DNA from 4 places in the Novosphingobium sp. HR1a genome. Region 3 is predicted to be linked to each of the others. Evidence: predicted binding sites of a transcription regulator. Region 3 holds the regulator's gene; each other region holds the start of a gene.
What was found. The regulator LexA, encoded in region 3, represses DNA repair genes until DNA is damaged. The targets are predictions, from matches to a motif close to GTTCCNCNCTTGTTCT.
Positions count from the first base shown of each region.

Region 1: HWN72_RS28360 (DUF3072 domain-containing protein) is a predicted target of LexA. The motif match lies at 4,512-4,527, and genes of this name have one in related genera.
Region 2: HWN72_RS10025 (S24 family peptidase) is a predicted target of LexA. The motif match lies at 4,683-4,698, and genes of this name have one in related genera.
Region 4: HWN72_RS27155 (ImuA family protein) is a predicted target of LexA. The motif match lies at 4,496-4,511, and genes of this name have one in related genera.

Region 1 is NZ_JABXWS010000110.1:19,722-27,346, forward strand. It holds gene HWN72_RS28330 (MarC family protein) at 1-392, opposite strand, end outside; gene HWN72_RS28335 (hypothetical protein) at 496-1,044, opposite strand; gene HWN72_RS28340 (NADH dehydrogenase ubiquinone Fe-S protein 4) at 1,044-1,463, opposite strand; gene HWN72_RS28345 (Hsp20/alpha crystallin family protein) at 1,558-2,079, opposite strand; gene HWN72_RS28350 (Hsp20 family protein) at 2,163-2,639, opposite strand; gene HWN72_RS28355 (PAS domain S-box protein) at 3,286-4,254, shown strand; gene HWN72_RS28360 (DUF3072 domain-containing protein) at 4,273-4,500, opposite strand; gene HWN72_RS28365 (plasmid stabilization protein) at 4,649-4,945, shown strand; gene HWN72_RS31395 (hypothetical protein) at 4,961-5,317, opposite strand; gene HWN72_RS28375 (nucleoside deaminase) at 5,582-6,076, shown strand; gene HWN72_RS28380 (helix-hairpin-helix domain-containing protein) at 6,073-6,261, shown strand; gene HWN72_RS28385 (hypothetical protein) at 6,326-6,508, opposite strand; gene HWN72_RS28390 (catalase) at 6,574-7,625, opposite strand, start outside.
Region 2 is NZ_JABXWS010000043.1:377-7,679, reverse strand. It holds gene mobF (MobF family relaxase) at 1-2,689, shown strand, start outside; gene HWN72_RS10040 (hypothetical protein) at 2,753-3,001, shown strand; gene HWN72_RS10035 (DUF6961 family protein) at 3,035-3,232, opposite strand; gene HWN72_RS10030 (DUF5818 domain-containing protein) at 3,232-3,540, opposite strand; gene HWN72_RS31050 (thermonuclease family protein) at 3,531-3,956, opposite strand; gene HWN72_RS10025 (S24 family peptidase) at 3,968-4,612, opposite strand; partial or broken gene HWN72_RS10020 (DEAD/DEAH box helicase) at 4,962-7,303, opposite strand, start outside.
Region 3 is NZ_JABXWS010000033.1:92,875-100,499, forward strand. It holds gene HWN72_RS06680 (citrate synthase) at 1-506, opposite strand, end outside; gene gltX (glutamate--tRNA ligase) at 518-1,969, opposite strand; gene HWN72_RS06690 (ComEC/Rec2 family competence protein) at 2,000-4,249, shown strand; gene lexA (transcriptional repressor LexA) at 4,298-4,990, opposite strand; gene HWN72_RS06700 (molybdopterin molybdotransferase MoeA) at 5,091-6,311, opposite strand; gene moaC (cyclic pyranopterin monophosphate synthase MoaC) at 6,308-6,793, opposite strand; gene trpC (indole-3-glycerol phosphate synthase TrpC) at 6,810-7,601, opposite strand; gene trpD (anthranilate phosphoribosyltransferase) at 7,612-7,625, opposite strand, start outside.
Region 4 is NZ_JABXWS010000102.1:136,334-143,958, forward strand. It holds gene HWN72_RS27145 (error-prone DNA polymerase) at 1-1,973, opposite strand, end outside; gene HWN72_RS27150 (DNA polymerase Y family protein) at 1,970-3,793, opposite strand; gene HWN72_RS27155 (ImuA family protein) at 3,708-4,388, opposite strand; gene HWN72_RS27160 (hypothetical protein) at 4,711-4,926, shown strand; gene HWN72_RS27165 (EcsC family protein) at 4,981-5,538, shown strand; gene HWN72_RS31685 (LuxR C-terminal-related transcriptional regulator) at 5,667-5,924, shown strand; gene HWN72_RS27175 (hypothetical protein) at 6,278-6,952, shown strand; gene HWN72_RS27180 (DNA repair exonuclease) at 6,988-7,625, shown strand, end outside.

The DNA.
Region 1 (7,625 bases), on a different contig from region 3:
GAAAGGCTTCCGGGGCCCGCGATCAAGGGAAACGCCAGCGGGAAGACCGCGATATCGCCGGGCTCTTCGGCTTCCCGGCGCTCGCCTTCGCTGATGGATGAGAGTCCAGGACTTGAGAAGGTGAGCGACAAGGCCTGCAGAAACAGCAGCACGCCGCCAGCCACCCGAAATGCGGGCAGCGAGATATGCAGGAGCGAAAGAACGACGCCGCCCGCAACAGCGAACAGCAGCAGCACGCCAGCGGCGATCGTGACCGAGCGCGAGGCGAGACTGATCCGCTCGCTGCGGTGAATTCCGGCCGTCAGGCCGGCGAAGACCACCGCCGTCTCGATCGGACCGATGGTGACGAGCAGGGTGATAAAGGAGGAAAGGATGCTGGGTGATATGTGCATGGGTCAAGCAACGGAAAACTAGTAAAGGGAGCGGCGCCCACGCCGCTCCCTTATGACTCAGGTGGCTTTGAATTAGCGGCCGGGATGGTCGACGGAGGCTGCGTCATGTGCGGCGCATTGCGTCCGTTCGGTTCGGGTGCGAGGCAGTTGCCGGCCGCGCTGCGTGGCAGTCACCCGAGCTGTTAGACACGGCCTTCGGTGGCTGCCCCGAGCCAAGCGAGGTGACCTGAAGGTTGCGGCCGCAGGTGCTTCCGCCGTTGATCGTCGAGACGAAGCTGTAGCTGACGGTCCCAGGAGGCAGGCTGCGCAACGCCGTCAGGTCGATCTTCCCGTCATCGGCCATTGCCGGGAGCGGCATGGCGCGAGCCTGACGCATCATCAGGTCGCTCTGCCGGTCCATGTCGGCCGCGATGCGATCGAACAGAGCTAATGAGACCGGCTCGAATGGATCGAGCCAGGTGATTGGTGCAACGCTCCCGGCAGGCGTGACCGTCACCTTGGGCGCGACATCTCCCTCATATTCTATGCGCGCGACCGTACCGACCGGCAGGCCGACCTTCATAACATGGTTGCCATGGCTCGCCGCCAGCGCGGTACCGATGGCGGCGACCGCCGCCACGCCGACCAGGACGGCTGTACGAATTTTTCGCATCAATCGTCTCCTCTGATCATGGGTGAATGTGAAAATGCCATCATCCCGACGCCAACCGCGCTTCCCGAGCCCAAGGCGTTTTCAAGCGCGGCCGGATAGCGGCCGCAGCACCGTGCGTGCGGACCTGTTGGCCAGTAGCACACCACCGGCGTCGGTTCCGCTGGCAGGCGACTGGGAAGCGGATGCTGGCGACCCGGCGCGCCATGGAGCGAGAAGTCCAATCCATGGCGCCGGCAGTAGTTCGCTGCGGTCTCTGCGTCTAAAAAACGCAGCTCGATCGTCTCGAGCGGATCGCCGCCGCCGGTCCATCCGGTCAGGGGATCGGCAACGGGCCGCCAGCGCGGCGCGAACCGCACCCGCCATTGTCCACGCCCGCCGAGCCCGCCCTGATTGGTCGCGCGCGGCACCGGCTCGATCACCGCTCGCGCATCTGGTGGTAGCGCGCTCGACGCGCCTAGTCCGGGGTGGTTATCGTTGGCGGATGGCCCGGAACCGAAGTTCCGGGCCAGATCGTCAGGCCGCCTTGCCATTGACCGGGATGCGGCGGACATTTTCGTTCGCCGCCTCCGTTTTTGGCAGGGTGACCGTCAGCACGCCGTTCCGGAAAGTTGCGGCGGCGTGGTCGCGTTCGATGCCCTGGGGCAGTCCGATACGGCGTTCAAAGCGGCCGTAGTTGCGCTCGGTATAGCCACGATCCTTGTCTTCGACCTCGGACCGCTTCTCACCACGAAGCGTCAACGCTCCGTCTTCGACGGTGATTTCGACGTCCTTCTCGTCGAGACCCGGCAGTTCGGCCGTGACGCGGATTTCCTTGTCAGTCTCGCCGAGCTCGACATGCGGCCAGCCAGCAGCGCGGTCGAACCCGGTTAATGCGGGCACGCCGAAGCCGCGGAGGGTATCGTCGAACAGCCGGTTCATCTCGCGGTGGAGCGAGAGCAAAGAGTGGGTATTAGTGTCGCGGTCGCGCTCGGCGCTGACCGGGACAGGAAGCCGGTTTTCCTGCCGGCTCGAGGGAATGAGATCACGAAAAGCCATGATGGTCATCTCCTTTTCTGGCTGGAAGGGTGAAGGCCTGCCGGCCCGCCGGGGGCGGTGCCGGCAAACCTTTTAATCATGGATCAGGCCGCTTCGCGGGCCTCATCCCTTGGCGCTTCGATCTGATCCTGGGCAGCCTTGCCGCCGCTGATCTCGATTCTGCGCGGCTTCATTGCCTCGGGCACGACTCGCTTGAGCGCGATGCTCAGTAGGCCGTTCTCGAAACGGGCGTCCCCGGCTTCCACGAAGTCGGCAAGCTGAAAGCGCCGCTCGAACGCGCGTGTGGCAATGCCGCGATGCAGATATTCGCCCTGCCCGTTGTCGTCGGCTCGCTTGCCGGTGACGGTGAGCAGGTTCTGTTGGGCCACCACCTCGATATCCTCAGGGTGGAAGCCAGCCACCGCCAGCGTTACGCGGTAGCTGTCATCGCTTTCTCTCAGAATGTCGAAGGGCGGATAGCCGTCATCTTCGCGGGTGCCGGCTTCGAGCAGATTGAACAGCCGATCGAAGCCCACGGTTGAGCGCCGATAAGGTGCAAAGTCAAAAGCAGTGGTTCTCATTTCCAAATCCTCCTATTGAGCAATTCGGGCATGAGACGTGCCGGAGAGAGCCGGCACTCTCAATGTCCACCAGACCCGGTTTTCAGCGTCCGGCGAGAAAAAGTTAAGAAGAGAGGATGGGGTTTCAAGAGATTTTTTTGGGCAGGTCCGGCTCCTCCCCCCGTCTGCCGTGCGGCGATCCAGCGCTGGCTTCGGTCCATTGAAATCCTCACCTCCAGATCAAGAAATCTCGTGCTTACCGGGCCCTTCTGACGGTTGGTGGCCTTGCTGTCTTAGCCCTGATCGCCCCCCAGGATTGCGCCATTGAGAAAGGTCTCAATCAAGGCCTCGGCTTCGCAGGCATTTTGAACTTGCGCGCTGGTCAGCCTCAGGCTGTCAGCGCATCCTTCAGTATCGACAAGAGCGGAGAGTTTACTGGCAGGGATCGGACGATCACGAGAGGTCCGCTTCGGCACCAACGCACAAGCGCCAAGAAGGATGGCTAATCGACCACGACACGAACAGGCTGACAGGCGTCGATGGCATCCGCCTATATTTATAATGTCCTTGACGCCCACTGCCGCGCCTCACATGTGGCCAGCCACCACGTTTTTTTTGAAATGGCCACTGGCAAGTTCGCTAACGAGGGAACGTGAGGCATTCGACGATGTATGATCCCAAATTCGACGCCGGTTTGTGGCTTTCCTCGGTGGTGGACAATTCCGGCGACGCCATCCTCAGCAAAACGCTCGACGGCGTCATCACCAGCTGGAATGCGGGAGCCGAAAAGCTGTTCGGATTCACCGCCGCGGAGGCGATCGGCCAGCCCATTACGCTCATCATCCCCGAGGACCGGCTCCAGGAGGAAGCCGACATCATTGGCAAACTGCGGGCAGGCGAACGCATTGATCGCCTCGAAACGGTGCGCCGGCGCAGTGATGGTGAACTTGTCTATATTGAGGTTACCATCTCGCCGGTGCGCAACGCCGCGGGCGAGATCATGGGTGCGTCGAAGATCGCGCGTGATATCGGCGAGCGCCTTCGTCATGCTGAGAATCAGCGAATCCTTGTTTGCGAGATGCATCACCGCATCAAGAACCTGCTTTCGATCGTGCAAGGGTTGGTCAGAGTTGGCCGCCGAAGGGCCGACGATGTCGATCACTTTGCTGACGACCTGAGCAGTCGGATCACCGCGCTAGGCGCTGCGCAGCAACTTGTACTCGGCCTTCCTGGCGAGGAGCGACCCAGTGCGGCGCTAAGCGAGGTCATCGGCGCGGTACTGGAGCCCTATCGAAACGGGGCTCAGATCACCGTCGCGCAGTGCGACACCCCCGTCGGCGCTAACGCCTCGACGTCACTAGCGCTGCTTCTGCATGAACTCGCCACCAACGCCGTCAAATATGGCGCTCTTTCCCATTCCGACGGCCAACTCACGGTCGATATCACCGTGGCGAATGCAACCATTACTATCGCCTGGCGCGAATACGGTGGCAGTGATGACAATGGCGATCAGGGCTTCGGGACCGAGCTTATGTGCGCGGCTCTGCGTGGACTCGGCGGGACGATCGAAAAAGCGTGGCATGGCGGCGAGCGGGTCGTGACCATATGCCTCGCCCGCGACCAGCTCGCTCACTGACCAACGAATTGTTTGCGGTCAGTCGAGACCGAGGCTCGCCTTGATCATGTCGATGCGGTTTGCCGCTTCGGCCTTGCTCAGGTCGGCAGGCGGCGGCGCTTGGCCTGCTTCCTCGCACAGCGTGGTCAAATAGGAGCCTTGCGCCCCCGTCATCGGGTCGTCGCCGGACACCCAGTCTTCGGGATTCTTTTCGGTGTTCGAGCCGGGATGCTCGTCGAGCTTGGGATTGTGCAGCTGTTCGGTCATGGCAATCTCATGTTCCCATATTGTTCTTTTTAAGAACGGCGTCATGAACCGCCGGTTCCCGTGGCGGCATCTGCGACGAAGCGAGGGCGCAAAGTTGCCGGTTGTTCGTTCTCGCAAAATTCGGGGATTAGTGTTCAGGAGAGTAGCAATGCCGCAGGGCGACAAGTCGAGCTTCACGGACAAGCAGAAGCGCAAGGCCGAACATATCGAGGAAGGCTATGAGGAACGCGGTGTCGGCAAGAAGGAAGCCGAACGCCGTGCGTGGGCGACGGTGAACAAGAAATCAGGTGGCGGAAACAAGTCCGGATCGGGGCGAGGCAAGCCCGAGAACCACAGCGCGTCACGCAAGGGCGGTCGCCAAAGCGGATCGTCCCAAAGCCATGAGAAACGGTCAGCCGCCGCAAAGAAAGGCTGGGAAACGCGCCGCAAGCAATCGCGTGGTTAGACTTTCGCGATCGCCTTAATCGTCAGCCTTCAGACCGGCATACCAGTCGGCATAGGGACCGGTGTGCGCCATCTGGCGGTTGAGATCGGGGGCACCGTCGCTCCACCAAACCGGGCCGCGCTCGCCTAGCGCGCGTTTCACCTGATCGACAGCGCCGTGGGCCGCATCCTCGGCCGCCATATCCCCATCCCTTCTGGCCTTCGCGACCGCGCGCCGGGCTGCCATCAGTTGCCGAACCATCTGCTCGCGCTCGTTGGGGTCGAGTGATGGATCGGAGGTGCGCCAAAGCCGTCCGCGCACGACGAAATAGCGTCCGTCAGGCGTGACGGGATGATGCCCGGCCTTGGCAGGCGATGATCGTTCGTTCGCCATGCTCACTTTCACGACTCCTCTCGCGAAACCCTCTCCGCGCCGAAGGCGTTCCTCAACCGGACAGGAGCGACGGTGGTGACCGCGGAGTCTTTCAAACCCAACCTGAGAATGGTCTTAGCGTCCAGCCTGTCGAGGTTGCGCCGATCTGCGTGCTGTTGATACTAGTTTTTTTGAAGCCACAAGGGGCCCTGGCGTTGCCGGACGCCCATTTTCCGGGGCAGGTAGCGCTCCTTTTCGCATTCGCTTACGAGTAGGAGGACGAGAGTGTCTCAGGCCGAAGATGAAAAGTGGATGCGCAAGGCCATCGAGATTGCACGGTCCAAAGGATCCAATCCCTCTACGTCTCCCTTGGGCTGCGTGATTGTTCTGAATGGCAAGATCATTGCCGGCGAGCGCAACCAGACCAAGGAACTGCCCGACGCTACGGCGCACGCAGAGATGATGGCGATCAGGCGAGGATGCGAAGACACCGGTGAAATGGAGCTGCGCGGTGCAACGCTTTACTCGACGCTTCAACCATGCGGGATGTGTACGATGGCCTCGATCTGGTCGAAGGTCGGCAGGGTTGTCTATGGCGCAGGGCGTGACGATGTGCATGCAATGTATTTCGAGGCCAAGCATGTAGATACATTGGCGTTCATCGCTGATGCCTATCGCGATGACATCGTGATTGAAGGCGGGTGCCTGCGGGAAGAATGCGCTGCCCTTTATTACCCGCCCGACGCCGATGTGCCGCTAGAGGAGCAAGGCAACCTATGACGCAGATCAATGTGAATACGGCGAGCGCTGACGAGCTCGATGCGATACCCCGGCTCAAGGGCCATGGTTTTGAGATCGTGCGCTACCGTGAAGATCGCGGCGCGTTCACCGCGCTGCGTCAGTTGGAAGAAGTTCCGGGAATGGCCGGGAATGCCGATGGGCTGGAAGATGCCCTGACGATCTGATCCACCTTGACAGATACAAAGACGCCGCCCCGTGAGGGGCGGCGTCCTGTAGCTCAATAGAGACTTATTCCTTGGCGCCGGTGCCCGGCTCGGTCGTCTTGGGCGCCTTGCCGTCTTCGACGCGACCTTCGTTGCGCAGATCGCGGCCTTCCTGGGCCTTCTTCTTTGCTTCGGGGGTGTCGCCGTGTTCGTTCATCTCTTCCTTGACGAAACCGGCAGCTTCCTTGGCTTTGCCTTCAATGCTCATGATGCTCTCCTTCGAATGGAATGACTGTAAAACACGTGCCGGAGTGACGTGTTCCCAATCGATGCCTATGCCAGCATGCGGACCTTTGGTTCGCGCGCCCAGATGCGGGTCGCAGCAGTCTTGATGAAGGTCGCACCTAGGTCGGTGATACCGTCGTCGGGTTCAACGCCCGCCTTGTCGAGCAATGGCTGTGCCTCTGCCGTATGGCCGATGGCCTTGAGATGCCCGAAAGCATCCATCACGAACTGAACGGCAGCCGCTTCTTTAAGAAGCTGCGTGCAGCCGTCTTCCGACAGAATGACGGCAATAGCATCGAACAGCACAGAGGGACCGCCAGCGAGCTGGAAATCGGCTTCCAGCACCGAACCATCGGACATCTTCGCGCCGCCGATCTTGGGTGCGACGATTACAGGGCGGCCCCCGGCATCACCGATCTGGCTGGTCAGCTCGTCGACAACGCCCGCATCAGAGCCGTCGGCAATGAGGATTGCGATGGTGCGCCCCTCAATCGACTTTGGCGCCCGCGGACCCTCAATGATCCGCAGCGCCGGCGAAGGCTCCATGTCCTTGACCGGCGCTGCGGATGGTGAAGCCTCGGGAACGTCCATATTGAGCCCGTCCGCAACGCGCTTGGCGAGCTTGGGATCGACATTTACAAGGTTGGCCATCATTCGCGTGCGCACATGGGCCAAGCCGACCTTACTGAGTTCGAAGACCAGGGCTGAAGCCAGATGCGCCTGCTCCGGCTCGGCGAGGGAACGGAAAAACAGCCTCGCCTGGCTATAATGGTCGGCAAAGCTCTCGGCGCGAATACGAAGCTTGCCGCCTTCCTCGTCCGGCCCGGTTGCAGCGGCGATGCTGCGATAGCCAGTAACGGGGCATTCGCGCGGGCCGGGCTCATCTCCGGGCCGCGTCTCGGCACCTTCAGACAGGCCATTGGGCTCGTAGTTCGTGCGCCCATTTGGCACCGCCATCTGAAATTGGCCGTCGCGCTGGAAATTCATTACCGGGCATTTGGGCGCGTTCACGGGAAGCTGATGGAAATTGGCCGTGCCAAGCCGCGACTTCTGGGTATCGAGGTAGGAGAAGAGCCGGCCCTGCAGCAACGGATCGTTCG
Region 2 (7,303 bases), on a different contig from region 3:
GATGCCCAAGAGCTGGTCCATCCTTGCCCTCGTCGGCGGCGACAGGCGTATCCTCGATGCCTATGGCGCTGCCGTCCGCGAGACTCTGGTCTGGGCTGAGAAGAATCTCGCCGAAACCCGCATGGAGGTCCGAGGCAAGGAACGGGTGGTCGCGACGCGCAATCTCGTGATCGGGCTTTTCCAGCACGATACGAACCGCAATCAGGAGCCCAACGCGCACTTTCACGCCGTGGTTGCCAATGTAACCCAGGGGCCCGATGGCAAATGGCGAGCGCTGAGAAATGACAAGATTTGGGAGCACAACACGCTGCTCAATGCCATGACCATGGCGCGCTTCCGCTTGGCCGTAGAAAAGCTCGGCTACCAGGTTGGGGAATACGGCAAGCATGGCAATTTCGAAGCGGTGGGCGTTCCCAAACCCGTTCGTGATGCCTTCAGTTCGCGCCGTGCCGAGATCCTCGACAAGCTTTCGACGATGGAAGGCAAGGGCATCGCGGCGCGCAATGCGGCCAATCTGATGACCCGGGCGGACAAAGGGCCGGTGGCAGACCGCCAGGCTCTCGTGAACCAATGGCGCGAGGCAGCAGCACAGTTGGGCTTTGATCCGAGGCTTGTCATTTCACAGGCCAATGCACGGGCCGCCACCGACATTGGCTCCGTCTCCGGAATTGGAAATTCAGTACGATCGATCGGCCAGCGCGCGCGCCTTTTGGCTGCGACCTTTGCGGAGCATCTGGGACTACGTCAGGGCGACCCGCTTGTGCCTCGCGACATGGGGCGCCGGACGCCCGAGCAGATCGCGGCCGTTCATGCGGTCGCATCGGCGATCAGGCACTTGGGCGAGCGCGAGGCGGCCTTCTCGCGGACCGAGATATATCGCTCAGCGCTAGGCTTCGCGTTGCCCACAACTCTTGCCGATATCGAACACCGCGTCGACCAATTGCTGCGCCAGGGCCACCTGCAAAAAGGCAAGGGTGCAGATCGCAATCTTGTCACAACCCGCGATGCAATCGGGCTCGAGCAGCGCATCATTGCGGCCGTCGAAGGTGGCCGGGGACATGGGACTGCGGTGGTCGAAGCTGATGTGGCTGGAGGGCGGCTACAGGCGCTATCTCAGCTCAAATATGGCCTGACCTTGAACACTGGGCAGGAGGGGGCAGGGCGCCTGCTTCTTGCTTCGCATAACCGGATTGTCGCTATTCAAGGCGTAGCTGGCGCCGGCAAGAGTACCGTCCTCAAACCCGTTGCCGACATCTTGCGCGAGGAAGGCAGGTCCGTGCTCGGGCTCGCAGTCCAGAACACGCTCGTGCAGATGCTTGAACGTGACACCGGCATTCCGTCGATGACGGTCGCGCGCTTCTTGCGCCAACATCGGGACCTTCTGGAAGGAGCAGACCAGGCGAGGCTTGGCGAGGCTCGCGCGTCTTTGCGCGGCACCACGGTGCTGCTCGACGAAGCCTCGATGGTCGGCAATGCCGACAAGGAAAGGCTCGTGCGTCTCGCCAATCTGCTCCAGCTCGACCGCTTCGCCAGCATTGGGGACAGGAAGCAATTGGGCGCTGTCGATGCCGGCAAACCCTTCGACGTCATGCAGAAGGCAGGCGTCGAAACGGCCACCATGAACACCAATCTCCGTGCCCGCGATAAGGCGCTGCGCGATGCCCAATATGCAGCGCAGGGCGGACATATCGACGAGGCCTTGCGGCATCTCGGTCCGCAAATCGTCGCTTCAGGTAATACAGCTGCCGTCGACGCCGCGGCGGCCTGGCTATCGCTTTCGCCTGCTGAGCGTGAGGTGACCGCGATCTATGCGTCGGGTCGCAATTTGCGCGGACAGGTGAATGACGCCGTTCAGACCGGGCTCAAGGCCAATGGAGAATTGGGACCGGGTTCTTTGCGGCTGAATGTCCTGTCGCGCATCAACCTGACGCGTGAGGAAATGCGCTATGCGCGCAGCTATGCGGCCGGCATGGTGCTCGAAGTCGACCGCCGGCAAAGGGGGCAGGGGCTGCAGAAGGGCCGCTATGAAGTGGTCGAAACCGATCCGACCCGCGAACGCGTGATGCTGCAGAACGAGCGGGGCAAGCGCTTTGAATTCCGGCCGGGCCAAATGCGACCGCAAGGTGAGCAGGATCCACTGCGCCTGTTTGAGGTTCGCCCACTCGAGATCCACGATGGCGACCGCATTCGCTGGACGGCGACCGATCACAAGCGCGGCCTGCTCAACGCCGATCAGGCGCGCATCGTGGAGGTTGATGGGAAGGGTGTTACGGTGAAAACCTCCCTTGGCGCCGAACACCGGCTGGGGCTGGGCGACCCCATGCTCGAGCGTCTTGATCTCGCTTACGCGCTCAACGCGCACATGGCGCAGGGCCTGACCTCCGACCGCGGGATTGCCGTCATGGACAGCCGCGAACGCAATCTTGCCAACCAGCAGACATTCCTCGTGACGATAACCCGCCTGCGCGATGGTCTGACCCTGTTTGTCGACAATGCGGGCAAGCTCGAAGCAGCTGTTGAGCGCAATCCGGGAATGAAACGCTCGGCGCTCGAAACGGTCAATCAGCTGCGGGATGCGGCTGCATCCGGGCTGGCGAAGGACAAGGTGCCCGATCGTTCGCAAGAACCGGCTCGCAAGCCGCCCGAACTCGATCGCTCGATCACCAAGCCCTTCGAAATCGGGATCTGACACAGCGCCTATCCGCATGGGTGCATATGGTACCGGTTGACTGTTAGTTCTGTTTTTGTTCTCATGGCAACTATGTCCCGAATCGCCGATGCAATCCTGTTCACGCATATCGAAGTCGCGCTTGCGGTTGCGTCTGAAGCAACGCTTGTCGGGCTCGGCGCTGACGATCCGCGAACCCAGCGCAATGCTCGTCTCGATCTCGCGCGCCATCTGGTCGAAAGGATGCAGGGCTTGGAGATTGAAGGTGGGACGAATGCAGGCAGGAGCACTCAGCCCACTCTCTTTCCGGGCGATCTATCGCCGATAGGCTAACCGTTGTTGAAACTTGGCTGAGGCCGTTCTGGTCTATTGAAGCTGGTTCGGGCCATCCTTGCCCATCAGCTCTGCCACGCGTTGGGCGATGGCTTTCCAAGTGGCGATGCCCGCCTCGTCCCGTGCCAGTGCGAGCACGCCGATCTGCTCGGCAACATGAAGCGGTGCATTTTCACCGTGGGTCTTCAGGACCTGGTTGGCACAAGCCCAGAGTTCCCAATCGCTCAGCATCAGCCGAGACGTCCAACAAGGCCGAGGAAGAACGCGATCAAACCATAGCCCACGACACTGCTGGCGAGGAGCAGTTCAATATTGAATTTGGAGCGAGGAGGGCGGGGTTGTCCTGCTGGCCAGATCTGATCGCAGATGAGCTCGTTGAACCCGGCGCGCCGTCCGCAGACTTCCACTTCGCATCCGAGCAACCGGCGTGCTCCACGCCCGGTGTCGAGTTCCCACACGCCGCCTCCCGAATGGAGTTCTAGTCCGAAGGGGCCTTCGGCAAGACGGCCTGTCAGATTGATCTCCGGGCTTAGCGGCATGCAGGCCCTTTCCAGTAGCGATCCCAACGCAGCACCGTGCGTGTCTGGATCATCGAACAGGAGAGATCGGCTCCGCTCGGCAGTCGGCACCAGGCAGCCGTCCGGTTGCCGCCTGCCGAACCTTCCGACCGGCACGTCAATCTCGGTCCGCGAACTACGACGTGCCCTGTCGAGATGGTCCCGCTAGGGCCGCCAAGGAGATCGACGAGCGCGTCGCGCGCTTCGATAGCCGACGCGTCGGGACACGGCTGGTTGGTCCGGCATGTCCCGTCCATTTCGCGCGCTGCAATCCCGGCGATGCGGACATGGGGGCCTTCGGCGCACCATATGGGCCCATCGCCATCCCAGACATGCGTGGGTGTGCAGGTAAAGGTCTGGCCGGCAGCGACGATCGAGGCAGCGAGTAGGGCAAGCATTGGCGAGCTACCTAGCGAAGCGCGCGGCCGAACCAAAGCACGCGGCCGACAATATTGATCGTCCGCTTCTCCAGTCCGCGCCAACTGGGATAGGCCGGATTGTCGCTGAGCACCGAGACCCGCTTGCCTTGCGGCTCGATTGCGACCCGCTTGACGCTGAGCATGTCGTCCATGCGCAGCACATAGATCCCGTCGCGCAGCCGCGACTGCCCATCATTGAGATCGACCATGACTTCATCGCCGTCATGCAGCGTTGGCTCCATCGAATCTCCGTGCACGGCGATGATCGAAAGGCTCGTCGCCTTGCTTGCGGTCAGGCGGCGCAGCCACTTCTCGTCGAACCCGAACTGGGCGCATTTGGATTCCATCTCGGCCAAAGCGCCGTGCCCTGCCGAGGCTTCGACATCGAGAACCGGAACATGGACCAGTTCGACGACCGGGCCGGAACGCCGCTCGGGCGCGCCGAGGATCTTCTCGTCTACTCCGAAAAAGCGGGCGAGCACGGAGCGGTCCTGCTCGTCCAGCTGCCGGGGACTGCCGCGACGGATGTATTGCTGGATGTAGGCCGCATTGCGTCCAAGAAGGCGGGAGATCGAGGTGTAATTACAGCCTCGTTGCTGGATCAGATCGTCCAGGGCTTTGCGTGCATCTTCCATCGCTGCGGGTCCTATCGCATCCGTCTAGGAAATTCGATCCTAGACTCTAGGAAGCCTTCCTAATAAGAACATAACAAGAACGCAAGCGGAAAGCGAGTCGAAGGCGATGGAGCTCCTGGACCAGATTGAGGGCTATTTGGCGCGAAGCGGTACGAAGGCCAGCATGTTTGGTAGGCAGGCCGTCGGCGACCCACGGTTTGTTCAGGATCTTCGCGAAGGGCGTCGGCCGAGGCGCAAGACGTATGACAAAATTCTAGCCTACTTGGCGACAATGAATACGACTATTGACCACTCGCCCGATTGAGATCGAGCGGAGCGTACGCCTCAGTCGCTAGTCCAAGGGTTCAACTTAATCGCTACCGATTACGCGCAAGCGCATGCCCCTGGTTTCCAGCAGATAGGTCTCTACGCCGGCGACAAGATGCAGCCCCTCTTCGGAGATGGCGCTCCGCGAAAGACCGGGCTGAACGATGCGCACGTCGAACTCGTAGCGATAGTCCTGCCAACTCGCCTTGAGCTTTTTGAGGAACGCTGGCGTTCCGAGTTCGAAGCGTGTGCTTTGCCCCTTATCGAGGCGCAGCTTCTCGCGTTTGAGCATATGGGTAAACATGCGATTGGGACGATCCCGCCAGCGTGCGGACTTCTGCGCCTGGCCACAGACTTCGTAGAGATCCTTGACCCGAGCGCCGGGCTGATCGGCACTGGAATACTTGCAGTGGAAGAGTGTGACCTGGACCAGGCCTTCGGTAACGCGCAGCGAAACCACGTCGGCGATCTCACCTGCGCCGTCATCGTCGAACACAAGATCGTAGGCGTCGCAATCGGCGAGCAACGTGTCGATTACGTGCCGTTGGACGGAGTCCGCCCGCTTTTCCAAGCCCTGCGCTTCGGCACGAATGTTGATCTTGGACCAATCCCAGGCCTCGATCTGGTCCGCAGGATAGGGCTCGACGGAAACACCGTCCGGCAAGGAGTAGAGATGACTGTAGATCAGAAGCGAACCATCACCAAAGTCGATTTGGGGAGAATCGTCGCCGAAGGATTCGGACAATGACTTGACCTTGCCCCCGACCTTGATGCTGGTTTTCGGACCGGACTTTTGCGGATAGCGGGCGCCGCCCTCGCTGAACACAATCTCGAATTCCGCGGTGTGCGCCTCGCTGCGCACGGCAAACCTAAGTGGCCCGGTCCGTTCGTGGTCGAGCAGCTCGATGTCGCATTCAGTGAACAGGACGGGCTCGTCGTCAAAGCTGATTTCGATCCGATCCTCGATCTGGGTCAGCAGCGATTCCGGCCAGTGGATCGCCACCGGAGGAACGTCCGGCCGGGCACTGATCTGGCGGGGACGCATCGCGCTCTTGAAAACCCCGTCGGTCGTGATCCCTGGGTCGTTTACGGCCTGGCCAATGTCCGCGCACCATTCGACCCAGTCGGTGAGGTCGCGAACAGGCGCAATGGACCAGAACTTGCCCTTCGCAGAGCAGCCGCGGGAGGTCGGCACTCCGCCCAGAAAGCCAGTTGCAAAGACATTGTTCTTGATCCTGGACTGCGATTTGGCGTTGTCGAGCCCATCGGCGACGTCGACGCCCATGTACATGGAATAGCGGACGCCGCGCCCCTGATGGTGCGTCAGGCCGAGGTTCCGAAGGATCAGGCGGTTGAAGCCATGAAGACTGCGGAATACTTCCTCGCCCTCGACACGCCGCGTCGTCTCACCACAGACAGCCTTGGCCAGTCTATCGTACGGGCCCTTTGACGAACTGCTGATATAGAGCAGCCCCTTCACAGGATCCCAGTGCATCATATGCAGATCCCAGACCACATTGATTGCGTGTTGGGCGGTCGTCCAACCGGCCAGTTCCTCCGAACGCGTGACGAAGATGGCGACGCGCTGGTGCGGATTGACCTTCATGCCGAGATAGACGCCGGCGTTGTAAAGGTCCTCGGCGCGTAGCGGCTCCCAGGAATCGCATGACGTACGATAGACGACAGCATTCATCTTGGGTTCGAGTGTCTGCAAGGGAATGTCACTGAGGTCGCCGACAAACCCTTTGAACATCTCGGCGCGGCGAACTTGTCGATCGATTTTGGCAGTGCTTAGCGCTTCAACCAGCGCATTCCAGTCAGCGTCCTCCGCGTACAGCTTTGCCAGCGACCGGTCGATGTCGTCCACGCCGGTGTTGGCGATCACGGTGGCGTCGCCCAATCGCGGATCCTGCCGGGTAAAGCGGCCCACGAACTGGATTGTCACCGCAATGCTCTTGTGCGGATCGTGCAGCGCAGCGATCTTGAGTTCGGGCAGGTCAAATCCTTCGCCCAGCATGTCGACGCAGACGATGATCCTGCTGTCGAAACGCCGGAGCGCAGCGAGATTGTCGCGGCGGTCCCTTGTCGATTGCTGGCTGTGAACGATGACTGGCCGAAACTCGGGGTACATCGCACTGTAGATCTGGTGCAGTTCTTTGGCCCGATTGATCGTCGAGCAGCGCGCCATCGCGAGGTGATTGAGCCCCTGGTCAAGATCGGCCTGAAGAACTTCGCCGAGCTTCTCGGCAATAGCTGCGTCGGCATCTGCCTGGTCGAGACCAAAGACCGCTTCAAAGCGGATTGGTTTGAAGTAGCCCTCCGCCTGCGCCTTCTTGAGCGGGTAGGTGTAGATGAACTCGCCATCGACACGGCGACCATCCTCAC
Region 3 (7,625 bases):
GGCATCTTGGCGATCAGGCGGTGCGAGCTGATCTTGCGATGCTCGGGATCGGCGATGTCGGTCGAGTCGTGGTAGAATGCCGAAAGCGCGCCGACCACGCCGCACATGATCGCCATCGGGTGCGCGTCGCGGCGGAAACCGCGATAGAACGTCGCCAGCTGTTCATGCAGCATGGTGTGGCGCGTGATGGTGTTCTCGAACGTGGCAAGCTCGTCCTTGCTCGGCAGTTCACCATTCAGCAGCAGGTAGCTCGTTTCCATGAACGAGGAGTTCTCGGCCAGCTGGCCGATCGGATAGCCACGGTGCAGCAGAACGCCTTCGTCGCCGTCGATGTAGGTCAGCGCCGACTCGCAGCTCGCGGTCGAGGTAAAGCCCGGATCGAACGTGAACGCGCCCGTCTGGCCGTAGAGCTTGCGGATGTCGATGACGTCCGGACCCACGCTTCCCTTGAGAACGGGATAGTCGTGTTCCGCGCCGCCGACGCTCAGTTTAGCCTGATCACCCACCAATTATCTCCTTATGACTGCGACCCGGCGGGAACCTGAGCCTGCTCGCCGATGCGCGCGAGGCTCTCTTCCCGTCCGAGCAATACCAGTACGTCGAATATCCCCGGCGAGGTCGTCTGACCCGTCAGGGCTGCCCGCAAGGGTTGCGCGAGCTTGCCGAGACCCAGTCCCAGGTCTTCGGCCATTGCCTTCAGGTTGGCTTCCAATGCCTCGAGAGTCCAGTCGGCCTGGCCGGACAGGCGCTCATGGATCGCGGCGAGGCGCTCGCGCCCCTCGTCGGTCAGGAGCGCCAGCGCCTTCTCGCTCATGGCGAGCGGACGCTGGGCGAAGAGGAAGGCAGAGCCTTCTGCAAGTTCGTTGAGGTCCTTGGCACGGACCTTGAGCACGGGCATCGCGCGGACCAGCAGGTCGGCAGGCTCATCGCCGTCGACGCCATCGAGGCGCGCTTCGACGAGGCCCGCAAGCCGCACGTCGTCGGCCTCGCGCAGATAATGCCCGTTGAGATTCTGGAGCTTGGCAAGGTCGAAGCGCGAGGGGCTCTTGCCCACATCGACCATGTCGAACCATTCGATCGCCTGCTCGCGGCTGATGATTTCCTCATCGCCGTGGCCCCAGCCGAGGCGCAGCAGGTAGTTGAACACGGCCTCGGGCAGCAGGCCCATTTCGTCGCGATAGGCATCGACGCCCAGCGCGCCGTGGCGCTTGGACAGCTTGGCGCCGTCCGAGCCGTGGATCAGCGGCACGTGGCCGTAGACCGGCACGTCCCAGCCCATGCCGTTGATGACGACGAGCTGACGGAACGCATTGTTGAGGTGATCGTCGCCGCGCAGGACGTGCGTGACGCCCATGTCGTTGTCGTCCACCACCACGGCCAGCATGTAAGTCGGGGTGCCGTCGCCGCGCAGGATGACGAAGTCGTCGATTTCCTCGTTCTGCACGGTGACCGTGCCCTGCACGAGATCCTCGATCGTCGTCGAACCTTCACGCGGGGCCTTGACGCGCACCACCCAGGAACGGTCGGCCGGCCAGGTCGCGGGATCGGCATCGCGCCATTCGCTGTCGATGCGGAACGGGCGGCGTTCTTCCTGCGCCTTCTGGCGGCGCTCGGCGAGTTCTTCCTGGGTCAGGTAGCAGCGATAGGCGTGGCCGTTTTCCATCAGCTGCGCAGCGACTTCGGCATGACGGTCCGAGCGGGCGAACTGGAACACCGGCGCCTCGTCACCGTCGAGGCCCAGCCAGGACAAGCCGTCGAAGATCGCGTCGATCGCGGGTTCCGTCGAACGGGCGCGATCGGTATCCTCGATACGCAGCAGATACTTGCCGCCATGACGGCGCGCGAACAGCCAGTTGAACAGTGCCGTACGAGCGCCACCGATATGAAGGTAACCGGTCGGCGAAGGAGCAAAGCGCGTTACGACGGCCTTTTTGCCAGTCGCTTCGCCCGATGCACTACCGCTTGCCATCTACCCGACCTTCCTGTCCTATTGGCGGCAATGGGGACCCACGCCGCAACTTGTGAAATTCCGCCTCCGGAAAGCCCCGGAACCGCTGCATTGCAGCATGGGCCATGGACCGCCAAGGGCCTCTTGTCGAGGGTTTTGGCAGTCGTCGAGCGATTTCTTTCCGGGGCGGAATTCGAACGCGCACCATGGGTGACGGTGGCCTTCGCAACCGGCATAATTGCGTGGTTTTGGCTGCCTTCGGCACCTGCTTGGGCAGGCCTTTGCGGCGCTCTTGTTGCAATTTGTGCAATTTGTTATGCATCCTTTCCCTTGCGCGTGGTTTACCCGCATCTCGGTCGGGCGTTGTCGCTGTTGCCGCTGGTGGTGGTTGCCGGTTGCCTCGTCGTCTGGGCGCGTTCCGAACTGGTGGGACAACCCGCCATCGAGCGCCCGCTATCGGGAAATTTCAGCGCGCAGGTTCTGGCGATCGAATCGCAGCCGGCCTTGGGACGCGACAGGTTGCTGCTGGCCATGCGTGACCCCCTGAGCGGCTCCGGCCATGACGCTTCGCCCGGCAACGCGATCAAGGTCCGGCTCAACGTTCCCGGCAAGGGATCGACGACCGGGATCGCGGTGGGCGATCTGGTGGCTTTCCGGGCACGGTTGATGCCGCCGGCGCCGCCCATGCTGCCCGGCGCCTACAACTTTGCGCGCACGTCCTGGTTCACAGGCATCGCCGCGAGCGGTTCGGTCACAGGTGAGGTGAAGGTCGTCCGGAAAGGCAAGCGAAGCGAGTGGGGATTGCTGGATATCCGACAATCTTTGACGAACCATATTCGCGCCCGCATCGGGGACGAACGAGCGGGCATCGCCGCTGCATTCGTCACCGGCGATCGCGGCGGCATTACGGAGGCTGACGACCAGGCCATGCGCGACTCGGGGTTGGCGCATCTGCTCTCGATCAGCGGCCTGCATGTCAGCGCGATGGTCGGGGCGGTCTATCTACTGGTCATCCGGTTGCTGGCGCTGTTCCCGTGGGTGGCCCTGAGGGTGAGGCTGCCGGTCGTCGCGGCCGGTGCGGGGGCCGCTGCAGGCGTCGCTTACACTTTGCTTTCCGGGTCGGAAGTTCCGACCGTTCGGTCCTGCATCGGCTCCCTCCTGGTCCTGATCGCACTGGCTTTGGGGCGGGAGCCCTTGTCCCTGCGCATGCTTGCGGTGGCGGCGTTCTGCGTCCTGTTGCTCTGGCCGGAGGCGGTGATCGGGCCGAGCTTCCAACTGAGCTTCGGCGCGGTCCTGGCGCTGATCGCCGTCAGTACGGCCAAGCCCGTGCGGCACTTCCTTGGACCGCGCGACGAAGGGCTTGCCATGACCGGGCTTCGCCATCTTTCCCTCCTGCTGCTGACGGGCGTGGTCATCGACCTCGCGCTCATGCCGATCGGCCTGTATCATTTCCACCGCGCCGGAGTGTATGGAGCGCTGGCCAACGTGGCGGCAATTCCGCTGTCTACCTTTGTCGTGATGCCTTTGCTGGCTTGTGCATTGGTCCTCGATATCGCCGGGCTGGGCGGGCCGGTCTGGTGGCTCGCCGGAATCTCGATAGACCTGCTGGTCGGCCTGGCCCGCTGGTTCGCGTCGAGACCGGGCGCTGTGAACCTGCTTCCCGGTACAGACACCTGGGCATTCCTGCTTTTCGTCGCGGGAGGTCTGTGGATGGGCCTTTGGAGCGGCCGCATTCGCTGGGCCGGGCTACCGATCGCCTCGGTCGGTGTGTTCTTGCTGGCGACCGCACCGGCGGCGGACATGCTGGTGTCCGGAGATGGTCGCCATGTCGGGCTGGTCGAAGATGGCGGGAAACGGCTTTACCTGCTTCGAAACAGCGAAAGCGGCTACGCCCGGGACAATCTCATGGAATTCGCCGGGATCGAGGCAGACCCGGTCACGTTCGACAAGTTCCCGGGTGCCCGCTGCAACCGTGATTTCTGCGCCTTGCCGGTCAGACGCTCCGGCACCACGTGGCATGTGCTGGTTTCGCGGGGCCGCGATGCCGTCGCGGAACGGTCGCTCGCCGCTGCATGCGAACGCAGCGACATCGTCATATCGGATCGCTGGCTGCCGCGCAGTTGCAAGCCGCGCTGGTTCAAGGCCGATCGAGGATCGCTTGGGCAGACTGGCGGGCTGGCGGTATATCTGGGCAAGGCCCGTATCGATACGGTAGCCCAGACCCAAGGTGAACACGGCTGGTGGCGTCCCCGGCCTGTTCACCGTTACAGGAATGCTCCTGCGCCGCGCAAATCGCAGTAATTACCGGTTGCTGCTGCGCCAAGGCCTTCATGGCGCAGCGTGGCCGTGTCAGTTGTACCGTCGAAGCAGGCCGGCGAGCTTGCCTTGGACTTCCACTTCGTCCGCACCGTAAATCTGCGGTTCGTAAGCGGCATTTGCGGGATCCAACCGCACCATTCCCGCCTCGCGCCGAAGGTACTTGAGGGTGGCCTCTTCCCCGCGGATCAGGGCAACGACGATCTCGCCGTCGCGAGCGGCATTCGTGCGCTTCACGAGGGCGAAATCACCATCCAGAATGCCCGCCTCGATCATCGAGTCGCCGGAGACCTCGAGCGCGTAATGCTCGCCGGAGCCAAGCAGGGCGGCAGGGACAGGCAACATGGACTGTCCTTCGAGAGCCTCGATCGGCACACCTGCGGCAATACGCCCGTGCAGCGGGATCTCGATAACGTCGTTGGCGGCTTCGACGGAACGACGCGGCGTCTGCGGACGCGCCAATCCATCATTGCTGTTCGCTGCAGAAGGACGCAGGGCCTTGCTTCCCGTGTCATCGGCCTGGCGCAAGACTTCGAGCGCACGTGCACGGTTGGGAAGGCGGCGGATGAAGCCGCGTTCTTCCAGTGCGGAAATCAGTCGGTGAACACCGGACTTGGACTTGAGGTCGAGCGCCTCCTTCATCTCCTCGAAGCTGGGGGAGATGCCTGTCTCCTCAAGCCGGACCTGGATGAACCGGAGCAATTCGTGCTGCTTGCGCGTCAACATGTCGCTGCCTTCTCGTGACCTCCGAACCAGGCAAACCCTGATCGCGTTTGTTCTGGTAGTGAACATTGAGGGAACAATCAAGCAACCAATTGCCGATACTTCAGGCAATACCGCCGTTCTGGAGCAAGTATATCCGGACTTCTTCACCAGCCTGTGCCGGACCGGCCAGCGCCGACCGATCGACCAGCACGTTGCTTGCCGCCAGGGACGACAGGGCGCCGCTGTCCTGCAGCGGGCTTACCGTCACATTTTCTCCGTCCCACCAACCGCGCAGGAATTCCCGGCGACGGCCGCTTGGGTGCAGCGGCATGGCCAGCCGGGCTGTCAGCCGCATGGGCAAGGGGCGCGCAGCCCCCTGCATCGCGCGCAGGACGGGGAGCAGGAAATGGTAAGCGGTGACGTAGCTGGAGACCGGATTGCCCGGCAGGCCCAGCACGATCTGACGGCGTCCTGCCACGTCGCGGGTGGCGACTAGGATTGGTTTGCCGGGCTTGATCGCGACACGCCAGAAATCGATGCCCGCGCCCCAGCTTTCGAGTGCCGGACGAATGAGGTCGTGATCGCCGACCGAAGCGCCGCCGCTCGTTACGATGAGGTCGGCATCGGCGGATGCTTCGAAAGCGGAGGTTATTGCCTTGATCGTATCGGGCACCGGGCCGATCCGCCGCGCATCCACGCCCAGCGAACGCGCCATGGCCGTCAGCATCGCGCCGTTGCTGGCGGGAACCTGGTGCGGTGCACAGCGCTCCGGATCGGAGGCGAGTTCGTCGCCGCTGTCGATCACGGTCAGGCGCGGTGTGCGATGCACGGGAAGGTGCGTATGGCCGGCCGCGATCGCCAGCGCCATCTGCGCGGGCGCGATGTGCAGACCAGCGGGCAGGACTTCCACGCCCTGGGCAAAATCCATCCCGCAATGGCGGATGTGCTTGTGCGCCGGTGCGGGCGGCTCGCCCGAGAGTATAAGGTTCGCGCCCTCGCGTGTCAGGTCTTCCTGGATTATGACGGCCGCCGCGTCGGGCGGCAGCATCGCGCCCGTCGAAATTCGGACTGCCTCTCCTTGCGAGAGCGGGCCGACATAAGGATGCCCGGCGGCACTTTCACCGACGATCCTCCAGGGGCCGCGCATGTCGCCTGCCGTGACGGCGTAGCCGTCCATGGCTGACAGATTTGCGGAGGGCTGCGTGCGTCTGGCGTGCAGCGGTTCAGCCAGGAAACGGCCGAGCGCGCCTTCGATATCGACACGCTCTATCGACAGCGGGGTGACGAGCGCGAGGAGGCGAGCTTGTGCCTCCTCCAGAGAGAGCGGCGCGGAGCCGTTCATTCAGTCCATCCGTCCATCTTCCAATGGCCTGATTTACCGCCGATTTTCTCGACCAGGCGGATGTCTCCGATGACCATGCCCTTGTCGAGCGCTTTGGCCATGTCGTAAATTGTGACAAGTGCGATAGAAGCTGCTGTTATCGCTTCCATTTCTACCCCGGTGCGACCGGTCAGCGAAGCCTTCGCGATGACGCGGATAGCATTATCCTCGAAAGCGAAGTCGAGGTTTACGGCATCGAGCGGCAGCGGGTGGCACATGGGGATGAGATCGGCCGTCCGCTTGGCCGCCATGATGCCAGCAATGCGCGCGGTTCCAAGCACGTCACCCTTCGGAGCATTCCCGGCGCGGATCGCGGCAAGGGCATCCGCGCTCATGGAAATGCGTCCGGATGCCACGGCGATGCGCTGCGTCTCGGCCTTGGCGCCAACGTCGACCATGTGCGCGTTGCCGTCCGGGTCGATGTGAGTGAGGGACTTGCTCATCGCGAACCCATGGCGTTCAGGCTCCGGTTAGTAGCGCGCGCGTGGCTGCCTCGATGTCGTTCTGGCGCATGAGGCTTTCGCCGACGAGGAATGTCCGGGCGCCGCACGAGGACAGGCGTACCAGATCGGCATGGACGTTGATGCCGCTTTCGCTCACCAGCAGCGTGCCTGCCGGCGCCAGCGGGGCGAGGCGCTCAGTCGTGCCGATATCGGTGGCGAAACGTCGCAGGTCACGGTTATTCACACCAATAAGGCGCGATTTCAAACGACTTGCACGCTCCATTTCAGATTCGTTGTGAACTTCGACGAGGCAGTCGAGGCCACGCTCGGTCGCAGCGGCTTCGATTTCCGCCATCAGCACGTCGTCCAGTGCGGCGACGATGATGAGGATGGCATCGGCACCGATCGCGCGCGCTTCCGCGACCTGCCAGGGATCGACCATGAAATCCTTGCGGATCACCGGAAGGCCGCAGGCGGCGCGGGCCTGGATGAGGAAATCCTCGTGGCCCTGGAAGTAGGGAGCATCAGTGAGCACGGACAGGCACGCGGCGCCGCCCCGCTCATAGGCGACCGCGTGCTGTGATGGCTGGAAGTCGCTTCTGATCAATCCTTTGGAAGGCGATGCTTTCTTGATTTCTGCAATCAAGGCGTAGCCGGTCGCGGCTTTGGCGCGCAGTGCCGCCTCGAAGCCGCGAGGGGGCGTCTGCATGGCAGCGCGGGCGTCGAGATCGGCGATCGTGGCCAGCGGCTTGCGGGCGGCGACCTCCTCGCGCTTGGTATCGCAGATTTCGGTAAGTTTATCGGACATGGAATCCTCGTCAGGCACGGGTTG
Region 4 (7,625 bases), on a different contig from region 3:
GCGCCGACGATCGCGACCTTCATCGCCTGCTCCTGAAAGAGGGGCACGCCCAGCGTCTTTTCCAGAACCGCGCGCAGTTCGGGCCGCGGGTATTCCGGCTTTTCCAGCCCCTCGCGGCGGCGCAAATAGGGGTGGACCATGTCGCCCTGAATCGGGCCGGGGCGGACGATCGCGACCTGGATCACCAGGTCGTAGAAGCGGCGCGGCTTCATGCGCGGCAGCATCGACATCTGCGCCCGGCTCTCGATCTGGAAGGTGCCAAGCGTGTCGGCCTTCTGGATCATGGCGTAGACGTCGGGATCATCGCTCTGCAGGTCGGCAAGGCCGACTCTCAGACCCTTGCTTTCCTCCAGCATGTTGAAGGCCCGGTTCAGGCATCCCAGCATGCCAAGACCCAGCACATCGACCTTCATCATCCTGAGCGCATCGATGTCGTCCTTGTCCCACTCGATGATCTGGCGGTCGGCCATTGCTGCGGGCTCGATCGGCACCAGATCATCGAGGCGATCGTGCGTGAGCACGAAGCCGCCGGGATGCTGGCTCGACTGGCGCGGCACGCCGATCAGCTGGCGCGCGAGGTCGAGTGTCAGGCGCAGCCGCCGATCCGACATGTCGAGATTGAGTTCCTCGGCCTGCTTCTCGCCCACGCCTTCGGCTGACCAGCCCCAGACCAGCCCTGCCAGCGACGAGGTCAGGTCCTCTGGCAGACCCATGGCCTTGCCGACATCGCGCACTGCACCGCGCGCGCGAAAGCGGGTGACGACCGCGGTCAGCGCCGCCCGGTCGCGCCCGTAGGTATCGAAGATCCACTGGATGATTTCCTCGCGCCGCTCATGCTCGAAATCGACGTCGATGTCGGGGGGCTCGCGCCGCTCGCCCGAGACGAAGCGCTCGAAGAGCAACTCGTGCTTGATCGGATCGATCGAGGTGACGCCGAGCACGAAGCAGACGCAGGAGTTGGCGGCCGATCCCCGGCCCTGGCACAGGATGCCGCGGCGCCTCGCCTCGGCGACGATCGAATGGACGGTGAGGAAGTAGGGCGCGTAGTTCAGCTCGGAGATGAGTTTCAGCTCATGGGCGATCTGGTCGCGGTAGTCCTGCGGAGGATCGCCGCCGAACATGGCGCCCAGCGCCTCGCGCGCCATTGTCTCCAGCGCCTGCTGCGCGGTCAGCCCCTCGATCACCTGCTCCTGCGGGTAGTGATAGGTGAGGTCGCCAAGCGAGAATGTGCAGGCCTCGGCGATATCGACGCTGGCGCGCAGGGCATCGGGATAGGCGGCGAAACGGCGCTGCATTTCCTCCGCAGACTTGAGCGCGCGGTCGGCATTGACCTCGCGGCGATAGCCAAGGTCGTCGACCCGGCAATTGTGCCGGATCGCGGTCACCACATCCTGCAGCAGCCGGGCATCGGGCGCATGGTAGAGCACGTCGCCGGTGACGACGGCGCGCACCCCGGCCTCCCTCGCCTGGCGCGCCAGCGCGTCGATCCGCACGGCATCGCCCGGGCGGCGGCGCTGGAACAGCGCCATATGCGCGCGCCTGCCATAGACGGACCGCAGATCGACGAGCGCTGCAGCATTCTCGGCATCCGCCTCGTGCGGCAACAGAATGGCGATCACGCCCTCGGACCAGGCTTTGAGCTCATGCCAGTGCAGCAGGCACGCCCCCTTCCCAGCCCGGCGTTTGCCGATGGTGAGGAGGCGCGTGATCCGCGACCAGGCTTGCCGGTCAGTCGGATAGAGCAGCAGACGGCGACCGCAGGACAGATCGACCCGGGTGCCGGCGATAAGGCGTACCCCGGTGGCCTTCTCCGCCTCCCAGGCGCGGACCACCCCGGCGACACTGCCAAGGTCGGCAATGCCGATGGCGGAATACCCGAGCTTCGCCGCGACCGAGAACAGCTCGTCCGGGCTCGAGGCGCCGCGCAGAAACGAGAAGTGCGTCAGCACCTGAAGTTCGACGTAGGCGGTCATGCGAAGACCCCGTGCATCCACCACGAGAGATCGCCGGTCTCGCCGGCAACGCCGTCGCCGCGGCGGAACACCCAGTAGCGCCCGCCCCCCTCGTCCTCGACCCGGTAGTAGTCGCGCACGGCCCAGACTTCACCGTTGCGCCGCCACCACTCGCCATGGATGCGCTCGGGCCCGTCGCCGGCCACGACCGTGTAGGACCGTCCGCGCCATTCGAAACGGCGCGGAGGCTGATCGGGCAGCAGTGCGATGACGCGCGACAAGGGCTCGGGCCGCGCGAACAACCGCACCGGCCGCTGCCACGCCGGCCAGGAGCCGGCTGTCGCGATCGGGCTGGTCGGCCTCACGGCACGTTCGGGCACATGGCTCTCGACCGGCGCAATGCGGAAAACCGCGCCCTGTCCGATCCTGCCTGCCACGACGTCGACCAGGCGCGCCGGATCGCGCACCGTACTTTCCCCAGCGAGGATCGCCCCCAGGTTCTCGGCATCGAGCGGCTCGGTATGCGGCGCCAACAGCCTGAACTGTTCAAGACCCATGCCAGGATCGATGCGCTCGATTCTGAGCTTCAGGAGGCGCAGCAGGTGCGCCACCTCACGGCTCGGCCGGGAAGTGCCGATCGTCACCACCTGCTCGCCGCCGTCGATCCGTAAGGCGCAAAAGCGCAGTGAGCGCGCGCCCAGGCCTTTGCGCTGCAGCACCTCTGCCAGATCCCTCAGCAGGTCGTGCATGACCTGAGCAATCGCTTCGGCCGTGCCGATCGGTTCGAGCAAACGACGCTCGACCGCCGGGGTGACGATATCCTCACGCGGCGTGATCGGCTCGGCCTTCCCGCCGAGCGCCTGATCGAGCCGATCGATGGCGGCGAGACCCAGCCTGCGTGCCAGGGGCCCGCGCGCGACGGGCAGCAGGTCGGCAATCGTCTCGAAGCCGAACTTGCGCGCGGCGACGAGAGCGCCGCTTTCGAGGCGCAGCGCCGCGACCGGTAGCGGCGACAGGGCTTTCAGCACGCCGCCGTGCGGGATGATCCCAATATCCTCGCGGCCGTAGCGGGCCAGCGCGTGCGCGGCGCCCGGGGTCTCGGCGATCGCGATGCGCGCCGTGAAACCGGCTCGGCGACAGAAGGCGTGGAGACGCTGGCAGAAGCGTTCCTCCCCGCCATGAAGATGCGCGGCGCCCGTCAGGTCCAGCCAGACCCCGTCAGGCGGCGCGACCGCGACGATCGGCGACCAGCGGCGAATGCCCAGCAGCGCGAGGTGGTCGAGCAGCGCCGCGTCGGCCTCAGGCTCCGCCACGCGGAAATCGAGATCGGAAACGAGCGCACGAGCGTGCGTTGCCGCCATGCCGACATGGATGCCCAGCGCTCTTGCCGCCGGACAAGCCGCAACGATCTCGTCGCGGCGGCCGACCTTGCCGATGAGCGCCAGCGGGGCAGCCATGACCTGCGGTGCATCGCCCGCCTCTTGCGATACCACTGAAGAGACCGTCCGCTTGAACGGATGCTCTGCCGTCTCGGAGCGCCGTCCCAGTTCGCGCATCGGCGGCTTGGCGTGCAGCGGCAGCGCCGCGATCTCGCGCTCGACATCCAGGCGTGTGCGGTCCTCGCCCCTGACGGCGCCCTGCCCTCCTGCGTTCTGCCGCTCGCGAGCCCAGCGCGCACCCGGTCGCCATCCGCCCCCGCGAGGGACCGAGCAGGCACCGGGATTGTCGTCGACGGGAAGCTGGAGTGCGCGCGGCTCAGGCCGCGGCGCGGCGAACCGGTCCTGCCGTCTCAGCCGTTCGATGGCCAGGAACGGCAGGAACAGCGAGACGACCCGTCGCATCGCATCCCTCCACGATCAGGGAAAAGCCCTCGCCGCCGCGCTGGCGTGCGAGTTCGACCAGCCAGCGCGGGCGTCCGACGCCGGCGACGCCGAGCCGCTCGGAGGGCGCACTGGATATGCGCCAGCGCGTCCAGGCCGCCGAAGGGTCGGCAAACGGGTCACGATCCCGCCCGCGGTGACGCCGCAGCAGGAGCACCGGAATGTCGGCCTCGGCAGCCGCAAGCTGCAGGCGGCGGGTGGCAACCATCGAAACCTTGCTGGCTTCAGCGACGACGGCCGCCGGCGTTCCATCGCGTAACGCATCCTCGACCACGGCGAGTAGCGCCGCATCGTCGCGCGGCTGCGCGTGGATGACGTCTGCGGAAGCCAGGCCCGCCTGTTCCAGGCCCGGTGCGTACAGGTCATTGCGGCAGCTGACCCACAGGACCGGTGCGGCGGAGCAGCGGGCTTCGCGCGCGGCGATGCCGGCAAGGAACAGCGTAGCCGCGGCATCATCGACCAGCGAGCAGGTCAGCGCGGTCGCTTCATGCAGGGCGCCGGCGCGCAGGCCACCGGATCCGAGGCGGCCATCCAGAGCATCCATACCAAAAGGCATGGTCCGATGATCAGCCAGCGGGGTCGCCAGCGTGCGGAGGGCATCGATGCCCGGATGCGTAAGCGATGAAACTAAGGACATGGTGATTCTTTGAAAGACTCAGAAATGTTCCTTTTATGTTCTCACTTGGGGGCCGGTACGGTCAACCGGTTTGATGGACGAGCGGATTGCGACATGGGGACAAGCCTGTGCACACGACGCATACCTGCGGGCTTCGCAAATCCTAAGCCGCCCCGGACTGTTGGTTTGGAAGCGGCAATAAAGGAATGCGTATGGGAACAAACTGGATGCGGCGAACGATGCAGTTCAAGTTCGAGGTTCGATGACGATGACTCTGGGAAATTCCTGCGCAGCGTTCAACGACGAGGAGGTCGCGGAACTTCGCGCCATTGCGAAAAACTATCGCGAGGCGAGTGGGCCGGTGGTGAAGCTGTCGAACATGCTGGGCAACAAGATCGAAAGCGCGCTCAGCAAAGTGCCGGAAGGCTGGCAGGCCGCCGTCGCGCAGGCGACCGACATTGCCCTGCGCACGTCCTAGGCCGCTGCCAGCGGAACGCAGGCCGAGCCGGAATCGCGTAGCTACCTCAACACCGTGCTTGCCAAATGCGCGGGAGACCGCTGGCATCAAGTCGCATCGTCGGTCAGCGGCGCCATCGGCGGCGTCGGCGGCCTGACGACGCTGGCGCTGGATCTTGGCATGACGACCACGCTCATACTGCGCTCGATCCAGGAGATCGCGATCGGCTATGGCGAGGACATCGGTAACGAGGCCGTCCGTCTGCAATGCATCGGTGTGTTCGGCTTCGGCGGCCCGCTGAGCGAGGACGACGACGTCGACACCGGCCTGTTCGGCGCAAGGCTGGCGCTGCGCGGCAAGACGCTTGAAGCGATGCTGCGTGTCGTCGTCCCGCGTCTGCTGCCAACCGTTACCGCCGAAGCCGTAGCCAAGTCGATGCCGCTGGTGAGCGCGGCGGTCGGCGCGGTGCTGAATCCAGCCTTCACTTCGTATTACCAGACGATGGCCCACGTCCACTTCCGCCTGCGCAAGCTGGAGCGCGATCACGATCCTGAAGCCGTTCTCGCCTGTTTCGCGCGCGTCCTGACCGGCATTCGCCAACAACCACACAAACCGAAGGACGAATCCAGGTGAAAGCGCCGGCCTCCCGACACGCTATATCCTCTGTCCTGGAATTTTCCCGGATGTAAGCTGCGAGACAATCTTTGCCTTACGTCCCAGGGCAGGAAAATCATCGCGCGTTTGAGATTCGGGACAATCCTATGGCGGTCGACCCGCTGGGCCGGGCAGCGCAAAAGCTGGTATGGTCCCCGCGTCATCGCCGCTGTCTCCGCCCTGCTCATCGGCGCGAGCGCGAAATGCTGGCCCCCATGGCGCAGGGTTACACCAACAAGGAGATGGGACCGATGCTCGGCATCTCCGACCGCACGGTGGACGACCACCGCGCCGCGATCATCACCAAGACCCGCACCAACGGCACCGCGCAACTGATCGCCCTGTCCCGCGGCGAATCAACCTGAAGACGCCCGATCCGGGGTTTGCCCAGATGGCCCACTGGCTTGCGACACGCCATTTGAAGGCAGACGTTTCCCGAGGGAGACACCAGGCTTCCGAAGCCGCCCGCCGCTTTCACTCACCCGGTGCGAAGGCTGAGCTGAGGCGGCCCGGGAAGAGCCTGCTTGCCCCGGCTTTGTCACATGGAATTTCCAGATCGCGTAAACCTTCTGGAAAACCGTAATTTCCCCGGATCGACGCGGCGGCACTTAACAGCACACAACGGCATCCAGGAGCGCCACAGCGACGTCACAGCTGCCGCGACCGGAACTGTCACACTGTGCCCCGATACCGATCCCGCAACTGCCAAGGAGCCTCCATGCCGCACGACATTCCGCCGACCGACGGCCGCAACTCCACGCCGATAGACCACGCGATCGCCGGAGCGGTCTATCCCGTCCTCGTCGCCGTCGCCGGGGCACAGGCAGCGCGGACGATCACTTTCGAGAACCTGGTCCTCGACGCCCGCCAGCTGCTGACTGGGCAGGAACACCCGATCCACGCCCAAATCGCGACGAGCATGGGCCGCCGCCTCGAAGTGCTGCGCGGTCATACGCAGGCGTACCGGTATCCCGACCTGACAACCCTCGTCGTCAATAAGAAGGGCGAAAACCCGCTGCCCGACGTGTTCGTGCGGCAGGCTCACGCGCGCGCGTTTGACTGGTCGTCGGTGGACCCACGGTTCCTCGCCGGGCTGGGGATCGACGCCGACACCGGTGAGCACCTCCAGCGCCGCAGCGAGGAGGAGGCGAAGAACGTGATGGCTGCCCATTGGCGCGATCACGGCAAGTCTTACAGCCCGGACATGACCCGGCACCGCTCGGCGATCATCAGGGCGCTCATGCTGGGCAATGACCCCGCCGACGTCTTCGCCGCGATCGACCGGTGGCTGCGCGGACAGGACGGGCCGGTTTCGGCGCAGGTAATCGGAATGCGGCCGGCCAAAGCATCCTCGACCGCTTCTGTCGTAGCCCCGGCGCACAGGCCCCGCTAGACGACACCCCTAAACCCCAGCGGACACCGGACCTCATGCGCTTCATCCACACCGCCGACTGGCAGCTCGGCAAACCCTTCGGCCGCTTCGATGCGGAGACGCGCGCGGCGCTGACCGAGGCGCGGTTCGATGCCATCGACACGCTGGGCAAGGCGGCGGCGCAGCATGGCGCAGGCCATGTCCTCGTCGCCGGGGACGTGTTCGACACCGAGGGGCCGGACGAGCGCACCGTGGTTCAGGCCGTCTCCCGCATGGGAGCCCACGCCTGCCGCTGGTGGCTGCTCCCCGGCAACCACGATTTCGCCCGTAACGGCGGCTTGTGGGACCGCGTGAGGAAGCGCGCCGGCGCGAATGTGACGGTCCTGTCCGAACCCGCGCCGCATGAGATCGAGGACGGCGTGTGGCTGCTGCCCGCGCCGCTGCTCCACCGCCACACGCTCGACGATCCGACCGAGGCGTTCGCCCGCATGGAAACGCCCGGCGCGCGGCTGCGGATCGGGCTGGCGCATGGCTCGATCCGGGGCTTCGGCTCGCAGGGGGACACCAAGAACCTCATCGCGCCCGACCGCGCGCGGCTGTCCAATCTCGACTATCTGGCGCTGGGCGACTGGCACGGCACGCTGCAGGTCGATCCGCGCACCTGGTATTCCGGCACGCCCGAGACCGACCGCTT